One region of the Arthrobacter ginsengisoli genome, then DNA from elsewhere that is predicted to be linked to it. Evidence: predicted binding sites of a transcription regulator. Region 1 holds the regulator's gene; the other holds the start of a gene.
The links. Region 1 encodes HrcA, which represses chaperone genes, less so after heat shock. Its sites were predicted from a motif close to TTNGCACTCGNNNNNNNCGAGTGCNAA; they were not measured.

Region 1 (7,731 bases):
AGGTGCTGGACCGCACCCACACGCCCAGCCGCGTGCCCGAGGCGGTCCGGTGGGCCCGGGACGCGGGCCTGGACGTCAGCCTCGACCTGATCTACGGGACGCCGGGGGAGTCGCTGGAGGACTGGCGCTTCTCACTCGAGACGGCACTGTCCTACGCCCCCGACCACATCAGCGCCTACGCGCTCATTGTCGAGGACGGCACCAAACTGGCCGCGCAGATCCGCCGCGGCGAGGTGCCGGAAATCGACGACGACGATCACGCGGCCAAGTACGAACTCGCCGATGAACTCATCTCCGCGGCCGGGCTCGCCTGGTACGAGGTCAGCAACTGGTCCCGCACCCCGGAGCAGGCCTGCCGGCACAACCTGGCCTACTGGCGGGGGGACGACTGGTGGGGCATCGGCCCCGGTGCGCACTCGCACGTCGGCGGCGTCCGGTGGTGGAACGTCAAGCACCCCACCGCTTATGCGAACCGCCTGGGTGCCGGGCTGTCGCCTGCCGCCGGCCGGGAGACCCTTGATTCCCAGACCCGCAACGTGGAGCGCGTCATGCTGGAGGCCCGCCTGAACTCCGGGCTCGACATCCCAAGCCTCGGGGGCCTGGGTGACACCGGGCGGCACGCCGTCGCCGGTCTCATCGCCGACGGCCTCGTGGACCCCGCGGCTGCATTCAAGGGCCGGCTCGTCCTCACGCTCAAGGGCCGGCTGCTGGCCGACGCCGTGGTCCGCAGGATCCTGCCGGACTAAGCCAGCGGACCAGGCCGCCCGAAAAGGCTCCGCACAAAAAAGCCGGCCGCCAGCCCTGATGGGCAGCGGCCGGCTCCAATGCCCGGGTGCGGGCTCAGCTATTTAATCCAGCGGAGGTTGAACTCGTAGCGGTGCGGCTGGCCGCGGTTGACGTGGATGCCCGCAGCCACCGAGAAGCACGTCACAGCGATCCAGATGAGCGTGGCCAGGACGGCGAAAATATTGCCCACGACCGGTACAAACACCAGCAGGTTGCACAACACGGCCGCAATCGTGGGAGGCAGCGTAAAGTTCAGGGCCTCCTTGGACTCCTGCGCCGTGAAGGGGCCCCGGTCCTTGAAGATCAGGTAGATCAGCAGCGCGGGAACGCAGCCCAGGATGCCCCCGAAGTGGGCAAGCGTGGCCCACTGCCGGTCCTCATTCGCCGTCAGCGGCAGCGCATTCGCGGGAACGCCATGGTACGGGGGCTGGCCATGGCCAAGCTGATTGCCAGTCTGGTCGCGTGCGTCATCTGCCACGGTGTCGTCCTTCGGATTGCGGTGCTGCGTCGGTGCGTGGAGTTGCCGGGGCCGTGCCAGGAGCACAGCCGCCGTACCAAGAATACTTGCTCGGGGGCCGAATCGAGGATCGGCCCGCTGGCGGCGGCCCGCCGCGGCGTTCCTCAGGGAACGGTGAGGAAGTCAATGACCTCTTCCACCCGGCCCAGCAGGGAGGGCTCCAGGTCCGCGTAGCTGCGGACCGCACCGAGGAGCTTCTGCCAGCCCAGGCCAATGTCCTCCTTGGTGCTGTGCGGCCAGCCGAACGCCGTCAGGATGCCGGTCTTCCAATCCACCCCGCGCGGGATCACCGGCCACTTCTCGATTCCCAGCACGGACGGCCGGATCGCCTGCCAGACATCCACATAGGGATGGCCCACAATCAGCACGTTCCCCGCAGCCCCGGGGGAGGCCATCACGGCTTGGGCGATCCGGGACTCCTTGGAATCCGGCACCAGGTGGTCCACCAGGACGCCCAGCCGGCGTCCGGGTCCGGGCCGGAAGGCGGCGACGGCGCCGGCCAGGTCGTCAATGCCGTGCAACGGCTCGACCACGATGCCCTCCACCCGGAGATCGTCGCCCCAGACCCTTTCGACGAGTTCGGCGTCGTGCTTGCCCTCCACCCAGATCCGGCTTGCCTTTGCGACCTGGGCGCGCTGGCCCTGTACGCGGACAGAGCCCGAGGCGGTGCGGGTTCCTGCCGCCGCGGCGCGCGGCGCCGGTGGCATCAGCCGGATCGGCTGTCCCTCCAGCAGGAAGCCAAAGCCGAGCCTGAAGGACCGGGACTTGCCGCGGCGGTCTTCAAGGGCGACGACGTGCATCCCGCCGGACTTCTCCACGCGGGTGACGGCGCCGACCCAACCGGACTGCACATCTTCGAGCACCATGCCGCGTTCCACCGGCACTTCCGGCAGTTGCGTCTTGGCGGGGGCGGACAGGTCCTGCGGACCCCAGTTCTGGTACGACATCGGTTACACACTGCTTTGCACTCGGATTGCTGCGGCGGGCTGTGCCCGAAAACACCAGCCCCAGGAAGAACGCCCGGAGCGAATCCAATGCTAACAACGCGGCGACTCATATTAGACTGGTTAGCACTTAGGCATGTCGAGTGCTAACACAGCGCGTCCGGAGCGGCCGCTACGGCGGCATCGGATGCGGGACAGTCGATTGGAGGTGGAGCGTGAGCGAACCGCGCAAACTCGAAGTGCTGCGCGCCATCGTGGAGGACTACGTCCATTCACGGGAACCCGTCGGCTCCAAGGCCCTCGTCGAGCGGCACCACCTGGGCGTGTCCAGCGCCACGATCCGCAATGACATGGCGGCCCTGGAAGATGATGGCCTCATCACCGCACCGCATACGAGTGCCGGGCGGATTCCCACCGACAAGGGCTACCGGCTCTTCGTGGACCAGATTTCGGCGGTCAAACCGCTCTCCCCGGCGGAACGGCGCGCCATCCAGGCCTTGCTGGAGGGCTCCGACGACCTCGACGACGTGCTGGAGCGCACCGTGCGGCTGCTCTCGCAGCTGACCCACCAGGTCGCCGTGGTGCAATATCCGCATCTGAGCAGGGCCAAGGTACGGCACATCGAATTCGTCCTGTTGGCACCCCGTAAGGTGCTCGTGGTGTTGATCGCGGACACCGGCAAAGTGGAACAGCGCGTCATTGACGTGGGGCAGGACCTGTCCGAGGAGGCCCTGTCCGAGCTGCGGACGCGTTTCCTCGGAAGCCTCTCCGGGACACCGCTGAACCTGCTGCCGCAATCGTTGAAGTCCGTGGTTGTCACCTGCCCGGCCGCGCGCCGCGCCGACGCACAGGCCTTGGCCCGGGGCCTGGAGGCGCTGGCCGCGAGCAGCCGCGAGGAGCGCATGGTCATGGCCGGAACCGCCAACCTCGCCCGCTCCAACGTGGACTTCCCGCTCAGCATCGGCCCGGTACTGGAAGCGCTCGAGGAGCAGGTGGTCATGCTCCGCCTGCTGGGTGACATGGCCGCGGACCCGAGGGGTGTGACCGTCAGTATTGGCCGGGAGAATCCATACGACGGGCTCGCGGAGGCCTCGGTGGTGGCGACCGGCTACGGCCCGGACGCGAGCTCGAAGATCGGCGTCCTTGGCCCCACCAGGATGGACTATCCGACCACCATGGCCGCGGTCCGGGCGGTGGCCCGCTACCTGTCCAGGATTCTGGGCCCCTGACGGATCACGGCCGACCGTCCGGAACCCACCGGGACACACCGGACGTCCCACCCCACAAGGCTTCTTGCCCCTAACCGGCAGTACAACCAGGAAGAGATACAAAACTTTGAGCAGCCATTACGACGTTCTTGGAGTCTCCCGTGAAGCCACGGGCGAAGAAATCAAGAAGGCCTACCGCAAGCTGGCACGCAACCTCCACCCGGATGTCAATCCCGGGGATGACGCGTCGGACCGTTTCAAGGCCGTCACGCACGCATACGAGGTGCTTTCCGATCCGCAGAAGCGCCGGATCTACGACACCACGGGCAACGAGAACGGCACCGACAACGGCTTCGGCGGCGGCAGCTACTCCGGCCAGGGCTTCGCGTTCCAGGATATTTTCGACACGTTCTTCGGCGCCGGCGGCCAGGCCGGGCCGGCCTCACGGGTCCGCCGCGGCCAGGACGCCCTGATCAGCGTTCGGATCGACCTCCGCGACGCCGTGTTCGGTGTCAACAAGAAGATCGAAGTCGACACGGCCGTCACCTGCCCCACCTGTGAGGGCTCGTGCTGCCGTGAGGGCAGCCACCCGGAACGCTGCGACATCTGCGGCGGCAGCGGCCAGGTCCAGCGCGCCGTGCGCTCCATCCTCGGCCAGGTCATGACGTCTGCCCCCTGCGGTTCCTGCGCGGGCTTCGGCACCGTCATCAACGACCCCTGCAACGAATGCGCCGGCCAGGGCCGGATCCGCAGCCGGCGCACGCTGACAGTCAAGGTTCCCGCCGGCGTCGCCACCGGCACCCGCATCCAGCTCTCCGGCCAGGGCGAGGCCGGACCCGCCGGCGGACCCGCGGGCGACCTCTATGTGGAGATCCGGGTCAACAATGACGCCACCTACGTGCGAGACGGCGATGACCTCCACGCCAGCCTCAACATCCCGATGACTGCCGCCGCGCTGGGCACCGAGATCTCGCTCGACACTTTCGACGGCCGGCAGGAGATCGATGTCAAAGCCGGCACGCAGTCCGGCGAGGTCATCACCCTCCGCGGGCTGGGCGTCACCCACCTGCGCGGCTACGGCCGCGGCGACCTCAAGGTCCACCTGCAGGTGGACACGCCGGCGAAACTCGACCCGGCCCAGGAGGAGCTGCTCCGCCAGCTCGCCAAGCTGCGCGGGGAACACTTCACCGAAGGCAAGCTCGCCGGGACCGGCGGCGTCTTCTCGAAGCTCCGGGACCGGCTCGGTAACCTGTAGCGGTGAGCAACCCGGTCTTTTTCACTGCCCCCGGCACCCTGGACGGGCTGGCCCCCGGCGGCGTCTTCGTCCTTGACGGACCCGAGGCACGCCACGCGGTCACGGTGAAGCGTCTTGCCGTGGGGGAAGCGGTGGATATCGCCGACGGTGCCGGCAAACGGCTCAGCGGAACTGTCGCCGCCGTCGCACCCGGGGAGCTGACGGTGGAATGCACCGCCGTCTCCGACGAGCCCCGGCCTGCGGTCCGGCTCGTCCTGGTCCAGGCCCTCGCGAAAGGGGACCGGGATGAGCTCGCCGCCGAGACTGCCACCGAACTGGGGATCGATGCCGTCATCCCCTGGCAGGCCGAGCGATCGATAGTGCGCTGGAAGGCGGAGCGTGCGGCCAAGGCCCATGCGAAGTGGCAGTCCGTCGTCACGGCGGCCGCCAAGCAGGCCCGCCGGGCCTGGATCCCGGAGGTCCGCACCGCCGTCGACGGCGCCGGGCTGCAGGCGGCAGTGGCTGCCGCCGATCTCGCCATCATCCTGCACGAGGACGCCGTGCGCCCGCTGCGGCAGGTGCTGGAGGCCTGGCAGGGGGCCCGGCCCGCCGGCGACGGGGCGGAGCAGGACGGTGAGGTGCTGCTGATCGTGGGCCCTGAGGGCGGCATCAGCCCGCGGGAAGTCACCAGGCTCTGCGGCGCCGGTGCAGTCACGGCCCTGCTGGGCCACCATGTGCTGCGCTCGTCGACGGCAGGTCCAGCCGCGACGGTCCTCGCCAGCGACATCCTGGGCCGCTGGTAGCCGGTCCGGCTACTTAACCGTGAACCCGCGGGTGTCGACGTTGAGGTCCTCCGCCGGATTGCCGTCCTCAAGCTGGGACACGCGGACCTCATAGTTGCCCGGGCCCAGGTTGACCAAGAGGCTGAAGGCACCTGATTGTCCGGCCTCGGCCGAGGCGGTCATGGTCCCGTTCAGGTATGCGGTCTTGACGTTGCCGTCGATCCGCAGAATCTCCCACCGGAGCCTGCCTCCCGGCGCGGTACTGCGGCCGGAGATCTTGACCGCGCCGTCCGCGATGGAGGTCCCTTCCTGCGGATCAATGATCCACACCGGCGCGACCATCCCGACGCCGCGTGCGGTCGGGGAGCCCAGCCGGACGTGGTTGAACGCGACAAAGTCGGTATGCCCGTCCACGAGCACCACTACCTGGATCTGCTGGCCGGCGTCGATCAGTCCCGCACTCGCGGCGGCCGCCGTCGCCGTGTAGACAAGCTGCTGTACGGCACGCTCGGCCATGGCGGGATCCACATTGGAGTTGAAGGCGTCCGCCGACAGGTCCACCGTGATGACGTTCTTGCCCGAGATGGAGCTTGCCAGCTTCTTCGGATTCTGCCACGGCGTGAAGAAATCCGGGTCGAGCGGCTTCTGGGACATCATGACCCGCAGTGCCCGCGTGACCGGGTTGTCCTGTTCCGGAACTTCACGGAACTCCCGGTACAGGAACGTGCTCTCGTTGCTCCGCCCGATCCAGTACACCGGCGCCTTGTTGGATGCCTGCGTGGTTTCCAGCGGCGCGCTCGTGGTCGGCACCTGGGCAGACGTGACCTGCGACGGAGTACTGGAGTCCGTGATGCCGGGCTGCGGCGTGGCCACGCAGCCGGACAGGGCCAGCGCAGCGGGCAGTACCAACAGCAGCAGGCCAGGACGGAACCGCCTGCCTGCTGTTCTCTGGTCTACACCGCGCTGCCTGATTACCGCCGCCCTTTCGGCCTGGTTTCTGATGGCCCACCTGGGCCCAATCTGTCGGCCCGGCCAGCTGCAAGGCTCGTGCCGGAGGCCGATTTCCAGCATCGCACACGGGCCCGGCGCCAAACCGTGGATTCGCCCGACAGGCAGGAACTGCAACGGGAACGATATGAGGACGATACGAAGTTGATACCAAAATCCGGGAATCCCGGCAGATGACGGACCGATTGGCCGTCAGGAACGCGGCGTGCGGAGCCCCGCACTGGCGTAGGATAAGAGGATCCGCAGACACCCGGAACCAGAAGGCGAGCACCGCCGTCGGGGCCGGATCCGCGGACAAACCATTTCCGAACTGGAGGGGACCAGAGGCCCGCGGGCCAACACCATGACTGAAGCAGCGAACGGCAAGGCCCGGACCAGCGCCGGAGAGCGCTCCACAGGAGAATTTCCCCACTCCCTACCAGGGTTGCGGACAGAGGTGGTCCTGTTCGACAGCTCCGACCAGATGGTCCAGTCCCTCGGAAGTCATGACGAAGCCCTGCGGTACATCGAGACCCAGTTCCCGGCCGTCGACTTCCACGTCCGCGGCAACGAGCTCGCCATCAGCGGCCCGGCAGCGGACGTGCCGCGGATCATGCGCCTGCTCAACGAGGTCCGGGGCCTCGTGGCCCGGGGCACCGTCATCACGCCCGCCGTCCTGCAGCAGCTCGCGTCGATGCTCCGGTCCCAGTCGCTGCAGAACCCGGTCGAGGTGCTTACGCACAACATCCTCTCCAGCCGCGGCAAAACCATCCGGCCGAAAACGCTGAACCAGAAGAACTACGTGGACGCGATTGACGCCAACACGGTGATCTTCGGAATTGGCCCGGCCGGTACCGGCAAGACCTACCTGGCGATGGCCAAGGCCGTCCAGGCGCTGCAGCAGAAGGAAGTCACCCGGATCATCCTGACCCGCCCCGCCGTCGAAGCGGGGGAGCGGCTGGGCTTCCTGCCCGGCACGCTCAGCGACAAGATCGACCCCTACCTGCGGCCGCTCTATGACGCCCTGCACGAAATGATGGACCCCGAATCCATCCCGCGGCTGATAGCAGCCGGCACCATCGAGGTCGCCCCGCTGGCCTACATGCGCGGACGTACGCTCAATGACGCTTTCATCATCCTGGACGAGGCCCAGAACACCACGCCGGAACAGATGAAGATGTTCCTCACCCGGCTGGGCTTCGGCTCAAAAATGGTGGTCACCGGTGACGTCACGCAGGTGGACCTGCCCTTCGGGACCCGGTCGGGCCTGCGG
Region 2 (7,731 bases), on a different contig from region 1:
AACCGACACCACGCCCAGGGAAGCAGACCGCCCATGAACAGCACCCAGAACGGTGGCCGGCCGCTGGTCCTCGGCATCGAATCCTCCTGCGACGAGACCGGCGTCGGGATTGTCCGCGGCACGCAGCTGCTGACCAACACGGTGTCCTCCTCGATGGAGGAGCATGTCCGGTTCGGCGGCGTGATTCCCGAGATCGCCTCCCGCGCCCACCTGGACGCCTTCGTGCCCACGCTCCGCGAGGCGCTGGCCGAAGCCGGGGTCACCCTGGATGAGATCGACGCGATCGCCGTCACCTCCGGTCCGGGGCTCGCGGGAGCCCTGATGGTGGGCGTCTGCGCGGCCAAGGCGCTCGCCGTCGCCACGGGCAAACCGCTCTACGCGATCAACCACCTCGTCGCGCACGTCGGCGTCGGGCTGCTCCGGACGGACGACGGCGGCCCGCAGGAGATCGGCCCGCAGGGCAACACCCTGCCGGACAACCTGGGCGCCCTGCTGGTCTCCGGCGGGCACACCGAAATCCTGCGGATCCGGAACATCACCGGGGACGTCGAACTCCTCGGGTCCACAATCGACGACGCCGCCGGCGAGGCCTACGACAAGGTGGCGCGCCTGCTGGGCCTCGGCTATCCGGGCGGCCCGGCCATCGACAGGCTGGCACGCGCCGGAAACGCCAAGGCGATCCGCTTCCCGCGCGGCCTCAGCCAGCCCAAATACATGGGGACTGCGGACGAGCCCGGCCCGCACCGCTACGACTGGTCGTTCAGCGGACTTAAGACCGCCGTCGCCCGCTGCGTGGAGCAGTTCGAGGCCCGCGGCGAGCCGGTTCCGGTGGCGGACGTCGCCGCGGCCTTCCAGGAGGCCGTGGTGGACATCATTACGTCCAAGGCGGTGCTGGCGTGCCGGGAGAACGGCATCACCGAACTGCTGCTGGGCGGCGGCGTGGCGGCGAATTCCCGGCTGCGCCAGCTCACCGAACAGCGCTGCAGCGCCGCCGGCATCCGGCTGACCGTCCCGCCGCTGGCCCTGTGCACGGACAACGGTGCCATGGTCGCGGCGCTCGGCGCCCAGCTGGTGATGGCGGGGATCGCGCCGAGCGGTATCGCCTTCGCACCGGATTCCTCGATGCCGGTGACCACCGTCTCGGCCTGACGCGGTCCCGCGGAGCGGTCCCGGGGCCTAGGCTGCGGGGCCCTTGCGCATCTGCTGGACCAGATCCAGTACGACGGCGCGCAGGTCGCCACCGTGTTCCTCCGCCACGCGCCGCTGCCGCTGGTACCCGGAGCCGCGGTCGATGATCTTCAGGACGTCGGCCAGTTCTGCGGTGCAGCCCAGTTTCACCGCGACGGGTTCAAGCCGCGCGACCGTTTCGCGGATGTGGTCGGTGACGAGCTGCTCGTTGCCTGCGGCGTCGAGGATGATGATGGCGTCCAGGCCGTAGCGCGCCGCCCGCCATTTGTTCTCCTGCACATGCCACGGAGGCATGGTGGGGATGGTGCCGCCGTTGTCCAGCGTTGTGGAGAACTCGTCGACGAGGCACTGCGTCAGCGCGGCGATGGCGCCGACTTCCTCCAGCGAGGCCAGGCCGTCGCAGATGCGCATCTCGATGGTGCCGAAATGCGGAACCGGCCGGATGTCCCAGCGGATTTCCGAGAGCGAGTCGATCACACCGGTGGTGAACATGTCCTGGGCATAGGACTCGAAGTCCGCCCAGCTGGCGAACTGGAAGGGCAGGCCGGCCGTCGGCAGCTGTTGGAACATCAGGGCGCGCTGCGAGGCGTAGCCGGTGTCCTCGCCACCCCAGAACGGGCTCGAGGCGGAGAGCGCCTGGAACTGCGGGAAGTAGTTCACGAGGCCATCCAGAACCGGGAGGACCTTGTCCCGGCTGTCCAGGCCCACATGCACGTGGACACCGTAGATCACCATCTGGCGGCCCCACCACTGCGTGCGGTCAATGAGCTTGGCGTAACGCTCCTTGTCCGTCACCGGCTGCAGCTGCGGGGGGCTGAAGGGGTGGCTGCCGGCGCAGAAGATCTCGACGCCCATCGGATCGGTGACGTCACGGACGGCGGCGAGGGAGCTGCTCAGGTCCGCCTTGGCCTCGGCCACGGTGTTGCAGATCCCGGTCACAAGCTCCACCGTGTTCAGCAGCAGCTCCTGCTTGATGTGCGGGTGCTCGTCGTCCTCGTTCAGTTCGGGATGCCTCGCGGCGACACCGCGGAGAACCTCCTTGGCCACCGAGGCCAGCTCCCCGGTTTCCGCGTCGACGAGGGCAAGTTCCCATTCCACACCAAGAGTTGATTGCCTGGATGAAGCGAAATCAATCTTCATGTGGTCCCTTCGTTGTTGCACTGTCCGTATCCATGCCCCGGCCGGCAACGTCATCGGCGGATTCGCCGGACAGTTGGCGGGGCAACGGTGGCTCAAGTCTAGTGCAGGGGCGGCGTGGAGCCGCTGGCCGGACTGCACCCGAAACGTGAAAGTGTTCACAAAAATAATCGGACGGCAACACCGCGTCCGGGAGCGGGCCACGCCGGACCGGCCTGGCGTTTAATGGAGTGGTGCCCATCCTGAACAAAGACATGACCCTCTGCATCTCGCTCTCGGCCCGGCCGAGCAACAACGGGACGCGCTTCCACAACCATCTGTATGAACAGCTCGGCCTGAACTGGATCTACAAGGCCTTCGCCCCGACAGACCTCGCACAGGCGATCGCCGGTGTGCGCGGACTCGGGATCCGCGGCTGCGCAGTGTCGATGCCCTACAAGGAGGATGTCATTGCCCTCGTGGATGTGATGGATCCGTCCGCGAAAGCGATCGACTCGGTCAACACCATCGTCAACGACGGCGGCACGCTCACCGCCTACAACACCGACTACACGGCGATCGAGCAGCTGCTGCAGCGCAACGCCGTGCCCGCCTCCTATTCGGTGCTGCTGAAGGGCGCCGGCGGCATGGCGAAGGCCACCGCCGCGGCACTGCGCGACGCCGGCTTCCGGAACGTCACCGTAATAGCGCGCAACGAGGAAGCCGGCCGGGCGCTCGCCGGGCTCTACGGCTTCGCCTGGCGCGCCGACGTCGATCCGTCCGCCGCCGGGCGGGCCGACATGATCATCAACGTCACGCCGGTGGGCATGGCGGGCGGCCCGGACGCCGATTCCCTGTCCTTCCCGCCGTCGGCGATCGACGCCGCGACGGTGGTGTTCGACGTCGTCGCGTTGCCGGCCGAGACGCCGCTGATCAAGGCCGCCCGGGCGGCCGGCAAGACCGTGATCACCGGCGCGGAGGTGGCGACCATCCAGGCGCTGGAACAGTTTGTGCTGTACACCGGGATCCGGCCCGGCGACGAGCAGGTCCGGGCGGCCGAGGACTTTATGCGGGCCCAGTAGCCTCCCGGAAACCGGGAATATGGCCAGCCGGCGGCGCCGGTTCTAGACCGGCTGGACCGAAATGGCCACCCGCTCCTCGCCGATCCTGGTGAGGACCAGGGTGGCTGTGTTCTTGCCCCGGCCCTTGTGCCCTCCGGGCAACAACTGTTTGCGCAGTTCCTCCGGGGTGACCGAGGTGCCGCGCTTCTTGATGTCCAGCACTCCGATGCCCTGGTCCTTAACCCAGGCCTTCAGCGCCTTGACGTTGTACGGCATCACCTCCAGGACCTTGTAGGCCCGGGCAAACGGGGTGTCCTGAAGTTCCGGGGCGCAGATGTAGGCGATGTGCTCGTCCACGAGGTGCCCGCCCAGCTGGAGCGCGACATCGGCCACCAGCCCGGCGCGGATGACGGCGCCGTCGGGCTCGTAGAGGTAACCCTCGACCGGACCCACCGGGGCGGCCGGGCCGCCGTCGAAGTCCTCGGCGCTGCTGAGTTCCGACGCGCCCGCGGGGCCGAGCAGCAGGGCGGCCCGCCGGATCCCGGGGCGCCGGACCGCGTTGAACCACAGCGCCACTTCGGTGACGTCCCCGCCCACCGAAACCCACTGGGCTTCGCAGTCCCGGGGCACCGAATCGTGCGGCATGCCCGGGCCCATCTTGACCCCCACGGCCAGGCCGGCTCCGGCCAGGGACTCGACGAAGGACAGCGGAGGGGAGAAGTCCTCCGGATCCCACAGCCGCTTCGTGCCCGACGTGGAGGTGGTCCGGCGTGCCGGGTCGAGCCAGACGCCGTCGATCCCGTCGAGCGCAAACGCCGTCGCATCGGAGTGGACCACGGTGGCGTTCCGGAACGGGATCAGGTTCATGGTGGCGCAGGCGGCGGTGGTCTCGTCCATTTCCACGGCCGTGACCTGGATGTCCAGGGAGGCGAGTGCCATGGCGTCGGCGCCGAGGCCGCAGCCAAGATCCGCAACATGCTGCACGCCGGCTTCCGCGAAGCGCTGCGCGTGCCGGGCCGCCACGGTGAGCCGGGTGGCCTGCTCCAGGCCCGCCTGGGTGAAGATCATCTGCCGGGCGAACTCGCCGAACTTGGCCTCGGCCTTGGTCCGCAGCCGGGACTGGGTGAGCACCGCGGAGACGAGCTCGGGGGAGTGGCCGGCCTTCCGGAGGGAGGCGTTGAGACGGAACGCCTCGTCCTCCCGGTACGGCCCGAGTGATGCCAGCAGCTCCCAGCCCTCGGGGTTGAGGAGCGGGGCAATCTGGTCCTGCGGTGCGTCAGCCATGCAATCAAGCCTAGTTCAGGGCGAGGTTGAGACCGTGCGCCCGATAGGCTTGACGGCATGGAAGACAGCGGCACGGCAACCAGCAGCACGGACGAAAGCTACCAGACGGTCGACGCCGCCCGGCAGGACGCCGACGGCGGCGCTCCCGCCCGCCAGGGACTGGCCCGCTACGCCCGGCCGGCGCTCATCGCCGGCGGCGTTATCGCCGTCGTCTGCGCGGCGCTGCTGGTCATTATCTTCCTCCTGGATTCCTTCAACGCCACGGTCTACTCGGTCGGCGGCAAGGCCGTCACGGACGCCACCGACGAGGCGAAGGCGATCCGCGAGAGCTACGCCGGGGTCCGCGCCGGCGGCGTCGTCTTCCTCGTCTTGGGCTTTGTCCTGGCCGCGGCCGGCGGCCTGGTGCTGTACCGGCACCGGAACGAGGCGGGTTCCGACGACGGGGAGACCGGTGAGGACGTCGACTTCGAGGACCTCGGCGGACGGTAGTCCGGCGGCGCCGCTCCGCACCCGGTGGACATGTCCATCCTTCGGTGCCGGCGGCGAGCACAATGCCCAAGTGTCCCCTGGCCGCAGCCAAGGGTGGGCAGGTCCTCCTGGGTACTCCGCACCCGGTGAACATGTCCATCCTTCGGCGCCGGCGGCGAGCATAATGCCCAAGTGTCCCCTGGCCGCAGCCGAGGGTGGGCATGTCCTCCTGGGCATTCCGCACGCGGTGGGCATGTCCACCCCTCGGCGCCGGCAGAGAGCACTCTGGCCGCAGTCAGGGATGGGCATGTCCTCCTGGGCATTCCGCACCCGGTGGACATGTCCCTCCTTCGGCGCCGGCGGCGAGCACAATGCCCAAGTGTCCACAGGCCGCAGCCAAGGATGGGCATGTCCTCCCAGGCATTCCGCACCCGGTGGGCATGTCCACCCCTCAGCGCAGGAACTGGACATAATGCCGAAATGTCCATTGCCGGAGGTCACGGGAGGGCATGTCCGGTGAGGGGCCGGCGTTCACCGGGAACGTAATTCTGGCACTCGCCTTGACCGAGTGCTAACTCCTTACATAGAGTCGTCATTAGCACTCTCCCTAGGAGGGTGCTAACACCTGAAGCTTTATCAGCCAGGCTGCTGCCGGCACCGCGACGACGGTTTGTACGCCTTGGCCCCACAGCTTTAATGTCCACGAATTTGCTGACGAAAAGGAGAGGTCATTGTCGGTCTCTATTAAGCCTCTTGAGGATCGTATTGTTGTCCGCCCGCTCGAAGCCGAGCAGACCACGGCTTCCGGCCTGGTTATCCCGGACTCCGCGCAGGAAAAGCCGCAGGAAGGCGAAGTTGTCGCAGTAGGCCCCGGCCGTTTTGACGACAACGGCAACCGCGTTCCGATCGACGTCACCGTCGGTGACGTTGTTATCTACTCCAAGTACGGCGGAACTGAAGTCAAGACCGGCGGCACCGAGTACCTCGTACTGTCCGCCCGCGACGTCCTGGCGATCGTCGTAAAGTAACTCTCTTGGACCCCGCGCCGCCGATCCTTCTTTGACGGGTCAGTCGCGCGGGGTTCTGTCTTGAAAGGACAAAACCATGGCAAAGCAGCTTGCGTTTAACGACGCTGCCCGCCGGTCGCTTGAAGCCGGCATCGATAAGCTCGCCAATACGGTCAAGGTGACGCTTGGCCCGCGCGGCCGTAACGTCGTGCTGGACAAGAAGTGGGGCGCCCCCACGATCACCAACGATGGTGTCACCATCGCCCGTGAAGTCGAGCTGGACGACCCGTACGAGAACCTTGGCGCGCAGCTTGCCAAGGAGGTCGCCACCAAGACCAACGACGTCGCCGGCGACGGCACCACCACCGCCACCGTGCTGGCACAGGCCCTGGTCAAGGAAGGCCTCCGCAACGTTGCGGCCGGCGCCGCCCCGGGCCAGATCAAGCGCGGCATCGAGGTCTCTGTTGAGGCCATCGCCGCCCGCCTGCTCGAAAACGCCCGCCCGGTCGAAGGCACCCAGGTCGCCAACGTCGCCTCCATCTCCGCCCAGAGCGACGAGATCGGCGAGCTCCTCGCCGAGGCATTCGACAAGGTCGGCAAGGATGGTGTGATCACCATCGAGGAATCCTCCACCACGCAGACCGAACTGGTCCTCACCGAGGGCATGCAGTTCGACAAGGGCTACCTGTCCCCGTACTTCGTCACCGACGCGGAACGCCAGGAAGCTGTCCTCGAAGACGCCCTGATCCTGATCAACCAGGGCAAGATCTCCTCGGTCCAGGACTTCCTGCCGCTGCTGGAGAAGGCGCTGCAGAGCTCCAAGCCGCTCTTCATCATCGCCGAGGACGTCGACGGCGAGGCACTCTCCACGCTGATCGTCAACCGCATCCGCGGCACCCTGAACGTCGTTGCCGTCAAGGCTCCGGGCTTCGGCGACCGCCGCAAGGCCATGCTGCAGGACATCGCTACCCTCACGGGCGCACAGGTTGTCTCGCCGGAACTGGGCCTCAGCCTGGACACGGTCGGCCTGGAGGTGCTGGGCACCGCCCGGCGCATCACCATCACCAAGGACAACACCACGATCGTTGACGGTGCCGGTTCGGCAGAAGACGTCGCAGCCCGGGTTTCCCAGCTGCGCGCCGAGCTGACCCGCACCGATTCCGACTGGGACAAGGAAAAGCTGCAGGAGCGCCTGGCCAAGCTGGCCGGCGGGATTGGCGTGATCAAGGTCGGCGCAGCCACCGAGGTCGAGCTGAAGGAAAAGAAGCACCGCATCGAGGACGCCGTGTCCTCGACCCGCGCAGCCCTGGAAGAAGGCATCGTGGCCGGCGGCGGCGCCGCCCTCATCCACGCCCTCAAGGCGCTCGACGAGGACCCTGCCGTCAAGGCCCTCGAGGGTGACGCAGCTGCCGCTGTCGGCATCGTCCGCCGGGCACTGACCCAGCCGCTGCGCTGGATCGCCCAGAACGCCGGCTTCGACGGCTACGTCGTTGTCGCCAAGGTGGCCGAATCCGCGAACAACCAGGGCTTCAACGCCAAGACCGGCGTCTATGAAGACCTGATCGCGGCCGGCGTCATCGACCCCGTGAAGGTAACGCGTGCGGCCC

Region 2: a site for HrcA is predicted at 5,666-5,692, ahead of groES (co-chaperone GroES). Genes of this name have one in related genera too.

The regions. Positions count from the first base shown of each region.
Region 1 covers NZ_JAVDVQ010000001.1:140,742-148,472, reverse strand. The annotation lists gene hemW (radical SAM family heme chaperone HemW) at 1-746, shown strand, start outside; gene J2X01_RS00725 (DUF4870 domain-containing protein) at 845-1,264, opposite strand; gene J2X01_RS00720 (DUF3097 domain-containing protein) at 1,408-2,250, opposite strand; gene hrcA (heat-inducible transcriptional repressor HrcA) at 2,463-3,476, shown strand; gene dnaJ (molecular chaperone DnaJ) at 3,583-4,710, shown strand; gene J2X01_RS00705 (16S rRNA (uracil(1498)-N(3))-methyltransferase) at 4,713-5,492, shown strand; gene J2X01_RS00700 (GerMN domain-containing protein) at 5,502-6,380, opposite strand; gene J2X01_RS00695 (PhoH family protein) at 6,823-7,731, shown strand, end outside.
Region 2 covers NZ_JAVDVQ010000005.1:72,176-79,906, forward strand. The annotation lists gene rimI (ribosomal protein S18-alanine N-acetyltransferase) at 1-37, shown strand, start outside; gene tsaD (tRNA (adenosine(37)-N6)-threonylcarbamoyltransferase complex transferase subunit TsaD) at 34-1,149, shown strand; gene J2X01_RS07615 (glutamate--cysteine ligase) at 1,177-2,328, opposite strand; gene J2X01_RS07620 (shikimate 5-dehydrogenase) at 2,559-3,386, shown strand; gene J2X01_RS07625 (THUMP-like domain-containing protein) at 3,429-4,649, opposite strand; gene J2X01_RS07630 (hypothetical protein) at 4,707-5,138, shown strand; gene groES (co-chaperone GroES) at 5,849-6,145, shown strand; gene groL (chaperonin GroEL) at 6,222-7,731, shown strand, end outside.